Linked DNA regions of Idiomarina loihiensis L2TR. The protein of the gene in region 1 interacts with the protein of each later gene in a pairwise test. Links are inferred from orthologs where the notes say so. Each region holds a gene or a part of one and is shown on either strand. Other genes may lie near its edges.

Region 1 (3,200 bases):
TGCTGTTAACGCAGGGCGCTGGAAATATCGGCGCATTGGCCAAGCGAATTGCAACTGAGGTGTTGAGTCATGAAAGCTAATGCCTTTGGTAAAGTGGCCGTCATGCTGGGCGGTACGTCGGCTGAGCGCGATGTTTCGCTGAAATCCGGAATGGCGGTATTAAAAGGCTTGGTTGCGAAAGGCATCGATGCACACGCATTTGACCCGGCGGCGCATAGCTTGCAGGAGCTTGTGGAGCAAAAGTTTGATCGCGTATTTATCGCTTTGCATGGCCGCGGCGGTGAAGATGGCAGCATGCAGGGGGCGTTGCAAATACTGGAAATGCCATACACCGGCAGTGATGTTCTGGGCTGTGCGCTGGGTATGGATAAAGTGCGTTGTAAACAAATTTGGCATTCAGTGGGTCTGCCAACCGCCAATTGGCGGGTGGTAACGCAAGCTGAAATAGAGCAAGTGAACGTGGAAGCTATGTTGCAGGAGCTCGGTGGCCGGGTGATTGTAAAACCAGCACGTGAAGGCTCCTCTATAGGTATGAGCATTGCCGATAACGGGCGAAGCCTGGCTTTAGCCTTGCAGCATGCGGCTGAGTTTGACGACGACCTTTTGGTCGAACAGTGGGTTGAAGGTGCGGAATATACCATTGGCATACTGGAAGGTAAGGCATTACCGGTTATTCGACTGCAAACGCCACATGAGTTTTATGATTTTGAAGCTAAGTATCAGGCAAATGATACCCAGTATCACTGCCCTGCAGGGCTAAGTGACGATGACGAAGCAAGTTTGCGAACCTTGGCTGAACGCGCTTTCGCGGCCATAGGAGGTAGTGGCTGGGGACGCATCGATGTGATGCGCAATAACGCGGGTGAGTGGTTTTTGTTAGAGGCCAATACGGTACCGGGAATGACAGAAAAAAGCCTGGTACCTATGGCGGCAAAAGTTGCTGGTTTACAGTTTAATGACTTAGTGGAGCGCATTTTAGCGCAAACGCTGGAGCGCTAACGATGGCTGCTGAACAGCGCCTGCGCTCAGTCAACTTTTGGTCAGGTGTGGTGGTGTTATGCCTGACTATTGCGGGGGCACTGGTTGGTATCTATCAGTTAAACGAAGTGCTGACAGACGAACAGCAAGTACCGCTGGCTGAATTAAGTGTTCAAGGCGAGTTGCATTATACCGCCAGCGAAGAGGTTAGGCAGGCATTGACAGCAGAGCCGTTAGGAAGCTTTTTTACGGCCGATGTGGATGATTTAAGGCGTCGGGTAGAGCAGTTGCCGTGGGTGCAAAAGGTTTCTATTCGCAAGGTTTGGCCGGATAAGTTGTCGGTTTATGTGACGGAGCACAAACCCGTGGCCATGTGGAACGGTGATCGGCTTATCAATCAGCATCAGGAAGTTTTCCGGGCTGATATAACGAGAGCTGACAGCAGTTTGCCACAGTTGTTCGGTCCGGAGAACGCGGTGAAAGAGACCTGGAAGGAATTTAACCGGGTACAGCAAATGCTGGAGGTTAATGGCTTTCAGATAAGAGCGTTGAGATTAACCGAACGCTTTGCTGTCAACGTGGTTTTGGCACAGGGAATTGAGATTAAATTGGGGCGCGAAGCCACATTAGAGAGAATTAAGCGGTTTATCGATGTGTTTCCCAGCATCGTTGAGCACGAAAAAAGTAAAAACAACGAAATCGATACTGTGGATTTACGATATGACACCGGGGCTGCAGTGGCCTGGCGTGAAGCAAAAAGTGAGAGTTAGACGGTTATGTCGAAAACATCGGAACACAATATGGTTGTAGGTCTGGATATAGGCACCAGCAAAGTGACTGCACTTATAGGTGAGTTATTACCTGATAATGAGATCAGTGTTGTTGGCGTTGGCACGGCTACGTCGCGTGGCATGGACAAAGGTGGTGTGAATGACCTTAATCTGGTTGTGCAATCGGTACAGCGTGCTGTGGATGAAGCCGAATTAATGGCTGATTGCCGCGTGGCATCGGTGTATTTGAACATTTCCGGACGTCATATTTCCTGTCAGAACGAAAGTGGCATGGTACCGATTAACGAAGCTGAAGTGACTCAGGATGATGTCGACAGCGTGATTCACGCCGCGCAGTCAGTGCCTATTGCAAAGGAACGTCGTATTTTACACGTCTTGCCGCAGGAGTACGTCATTGACTCACAGGAAAGTATCCGCAGCCCAATAGGCATGTCCGGTGTCCGTATGGAGTCGAAAGTGCACATTATTACCTGTGCCAACGATATGGCGAAGAATATTATAAAAGCGGTTGAGCGTTGCGGACTGTCGGTGGATAAACTGATTTTCTCGGCGTTAGCATCAAGTATATCGGTATTAACCGATGACGAAAAAGATTTAGGCGTGGCGCTGGTCGATTTAGGCGGCGGCACCATTGATATTTGTATATACGCGGGCGGGGTATTGCGCCATACAGCGGTGATTCCGGCGGCAGGCAATCAAGTCACCAGTGACATTGCCAAGATATTCCGTACGCCGACCAACCACGCAGAAGAAATTAAGACCAAGCACGCGTGTGCACTGCGACAAATGGTCAGCATGGAAGACACCATTGAGGTGCCTTCGGTGGGAGGTCGCCCGTCGCGGGTAATGTCGCGTCATACGCTGGCCGAAGTCGTCGAGCCGCGTTATCAGGAATTGTTTGAGCTGGTCAGGGATGAAATTCAGCAAAGTGGTTTAGACGAGCAAATTGCAGCCGGAGTAGTTATTACCGGCGGTAGCGCCAAAATGGAAGGTTGTGTTGATTTTGCCGAAGAAATTTTTCAAATGCCGGTTCGTATCGGCGTTCCTCTGGGCATGAAAGGCCTACGAGATTACGTCGAAGATCCGGTTTATGCCACAGCGGTGGGACTGTTACGGTATGGGCAGGAAGATGCCGCTGTGTCACAAAAAGAAAGCTCTAAAACTGACGTGATCGGACTCTGGCAAAAAGTGCAGAGTTGGTTCAAAGGTGAGTTTTAACTTGGGGTAGCACGTTAAAAGCAGGTAGGGAGAATTATTATGTTCGAACTGATGGACAATTATGAAAGCGAAGCCGTCATTAAGGTGATTGGCGTCGGTGGTGGTGGCGGAAACGCTGTCCAGCACATGGTGAAAGAATCAATTGAAGGTGTGCAGTTTATTGCAGCCAATACCGATGCGCAGGCTCTGCGTAATCATACGGCAGATGTCACC
Region 2 (3,095 bases), 360 kb from region 1 along the record:
CATTGCTATAAAGCTGCCGACAATGGCAGGAACAACTGAAATAAGCGTTAACAACACGCTATGACTCATGGGCAGGTGAAGCTCAAAAGCCAGCATGCCAATAAAATGCATACTCCAGACACCAACGCCAGAGATAACTGCGCTGACAATTAACCAACTGTAGCGAGCAACCTTAGCCTGATATATTTGTACACGTTCCAGTGTGAGTATCGCGGTATAAGAAGCTAGCAGCGCGACGCAATAGGAGAGTATGACTAACCCCGGGTTATGGGAGCCATTTATAGGGGACTGGGAAAATTGACCCAAATCGAAAAATGCGTACAGGGTTTCAAGCATAAATTTAATTTTACCAGAGCCGTTGGCGGGAGTACTAAAACTATTTAATACTTTGCAATACGACACTGAGTCCCGAAAGTATCATTAGTGCCAGAGTAAATTGTCTAAAACGTTGTTCTGATACATGCTGTTGAAGTCTTTGTCCCACGCTGGCGCCTATAAGCGCACAAGGTAGTAAAGCGAGTACCAGATAGAGATGGGGCTCTGCGTAAATAGACTGGCGTGAGAAGTTAGCGACGTTTGCCATGGCAATGCAGCAGAAAAACAGACTGAGTGTAGCGCGAAACTGTTGTTTTGGGATACGGGCATTGGCCAGAAATAAAACAATAGGAGGCCCGCCTAATGTCATTAACCCGTTGAGCAAGCCAGAGCCTGTACCTACCGCAATATGTCCGGGCGCATGTTCAGCAGTAGAGAGTTGTTTACCGCTAGCCAAAGCGAGCGCAACAGCCAGTATGACAAAACCAAGAATCAGTTTAATAAACTGTTCGTTTACGCTTAACAGCAAAGATCCCGATACCAGAGAAGCAATGACGCCTGAAAAAATTAACCATTTCCACTGAGATGGGCGAGCCGCCTCTCTGTTTTTCCAGTAGATCCAGCCGCCAATCACGATATTAATGACAGACAGTGCAGGCGTAAGTACGCTAATAGGGAACCACAGCGCCAGAATTGGGACGGCTAACAAACCGGAGCCAAAACCGCTTACCCCCTGAACCAAAGCTGCGAAGAAAAATACTATTGCGGCAGCGAAATACTCCAAATGAACCTCTTTTGTCTTATAATGCTGAAAACGGCTTTTCAGTCACGTCAATAGTCTTCATAATGATAACAGGAAAAACAACGGAGCTGAGCATGCGGGTGACTCTGGTCGTGTTGTTGGCCTTGTTCCTTGCGTTACAATACCGTCTGTGGTTTGGCAAAAATAGCCTACCGGATTATTGGCGGTTGCAGCAAGAAGTCAGCAATCAGAAAAATACGAATGAAAATCTGGAAAGACGTAATCAACTCATTTACGCAGATATTGAAGATTTGCGCGAAGGGGAAGATGCGCTGGAGGAGCGTGCCCGTAACGAACTAGGGATGGTAAAAAAGGATGAAGTTTTCTTCCGTCTTGTACCTGATCGTAATCCATAGCCTGAGCGGGTGAGCGAGATGAAGAGTGAGTCTGAAAGCCACGCACAAAGCCAGATTGATTCGTTAATGGCTGTGATCCCTGCGGCTGGCAGCGGAAGCCGGATGCAGGCTAACATCCCTAAGCAGTTTCTGATGGTCGCTAACCGGACTTTGCTGGAGTACAGCATCGAAGCCGTATTAAAGGATGCGCGGGTTGAACAGGTTTTCGTTGCGGTTTCTGACTCTAATGCTGAATACCTTATTGAACTTAAAAAGAGCCTGCCAACAAAGGTTCATTTTGTGACAGGCGGCAACAGCCGCGCTGAATCCGTATTGGCTGGAGTTAAAGTTGCTGTTTCGCAAGGGGCTACCCATGTGCTGGTACATGACGCAGCACGTCCATGCCTACCAAAAAAGGCATTAACAGCGGTCATTAATACCGGATTAAAGGACCCTCAAGGCGCAATTCTTGCCATTCCGGTAAGAGATTCCTTAAAACGCGCTGTTATCTCTGTCAATGATGAAACCGGTGTTACCCATATAGAATCCAGTGTTGATCGGGAGGCCTTGTGGCAGGCGCAGACACCACAAGTTTTTAATGCAGAGCGTTTACAACAAGCCATAGAGCATATGGGGGCATTAAACCCTCAGTTAACTGATGAAGCTTCTGCTATGCAGTGGTGTGGTTTCCAGCCGGCGCTTATTCCTGGCTCTATCCGCAACTTAAAAGTGACTCACCCGGAAGATTTTGAATGTGTTCGCGACTGGTTATTAGCGGACAATAATGATCATAAAAATTAAAGAGGGCATCGTTCATGAAAATCCGTGTTGGTCATGGTTATGACGTTCATCGTTGGGGCTCTGATAAGCCTTTGATTTTAGGTGGTGTTGAAATTGAGCATCATCAGGGACTTGTCGCTCATTCCGACGGAGATGTTGTTCTGCATGCTGTCACCGACGCGGTATTAGGCGCTTTAGCGTTAGGTGATATTGGCCAGCACTTTCCTGATACCGATGAACGCTATGCCGGGGCGGATAGTGCCGAATTGCTGAGTCATGCCGTAAGTCTATGTCAGGAAAAAGAGTTTAAGACGGGTAACATTGACGTAACCATTGTAGCTCAGGCTCCGAAAATGGCACCACATATTGACGATATGCGGTCCAGCATTGCCCAGTGTTTAAAAACCTGCATCGACAATGTGAATGTTAAAGCGACAACGACAGAAAAATTAGGCTTTGTGGGGCGTGAAGAGGGTATTGCCTGTCATGCTGTGGTTCTGATGGAGTCATTTTAATGTTGGCACCCTCACAAGTGTCTTTGGCTGATTTACCGCGTTTACATAAAGGCGACAGACCGCAGGCCGAATTTAAACAGACGCCGGAAGATTTTCAGGTTATTGAGCAGTTGGATGTTATTGATGACGGTGAAGGTGAGCACCAGTGGCTTTGGGTTAGAAAAACCGGGGCTAATACAAATTTTTGTGCAGAAAAAATAGCCCGGTTTGCCGGAGTATCAGAAAGAAATGTCAGTTATTCCGGATTAAAAGATCGCCAGGCAGTGACCTGGCAATGGTTTTCCATTCAACTACCCGGCAAAGAAACGCTTAACTGGAATGAGTTAAACGATGAAGAAATGTCGGTTG

The links.
Region 2: the proteins of IL_RS02235 (region 1) and ftsB interact in binary tests that used the Escherichia coli proteins (3 or more experiments, as listed by UniProt). The link is inferred for Idiomarina loihiensis L2TR from one-to-one orthologs.

What each region holds. Positions count from the first base shown.
Region 1 is NC_006512.1:453,856-457,055, forward strand. What follows is about bases 1-2,874. They hold IL_RS02235 (cell division protein FtsQ/DivIB), read left to right. Parts: upstream 1-1,001; coding sequence 1,002-1,748; downstream 1,749-2,874. Other genes in these bases: murC (UDP-N-acetylmuramate--L-alanine ligase), read left to right, coding at 1-80; IL_RS02230 (D-alanine--D-alanine ligase), read left to right, coding at 70-999; ftsA (cell division protein FtsA), read left to right, coding at 1,755-2,874. Also shown: more of ftsA, read left to right, coding at 2,875-2,987; cell division protein FtsZ, read left to right, coding at 3,027-3,200. UniProt on the Escherichia coli protein: Essential cell division protein. May link together the upstream cell division proteins, which are predominantly cytoplasmic, with the downstream cell division proteins, which are predominantly periplasmic. May control correct divisome assembly.
Region 2 is NC_006512.1:810,419-813,513, reverse strand. The notes cover bases 64-2,832. They hold ftsB (cell division protein FtsB), read left to right. Parts: upstream 64-1,191; coding sequence 1,192-1,473; downstream 1,474-2,832. Other genes in these bases: truD (tRNA pseudouridine(13) synthase TruD), read left to right, coding at 2,747-2,832; ispF (2-C-methyl-D-erythritol 2,4-cyclodiphosphate synthase), read left to right, coding at 2,268-2,747; ispD (2-C-methyl-D-erythritol 4-phosphate cytidylyltransferase), read left to right, coding at 1,492-2,253; IL_RS03835 (sulfite exporter TauE/SafE family protein), read right to left, coding at 377-1,099; IL_RS03840 (bifunctional diguanylate cyclase/phosphodiesterase), read right to left, coding at 64-336. Outside these bases: more of IL_RS03840, read right to left, coding at 1-63; more of truD, read left to right, coding at 2,833-3,095. UniProt on the Escherichia coli protein: Essential cell division protein. May link together the upstream cell division proteins, which are predominantly cytoplasmic, with the downstream cell division proteins, which are predominantly periplasmic.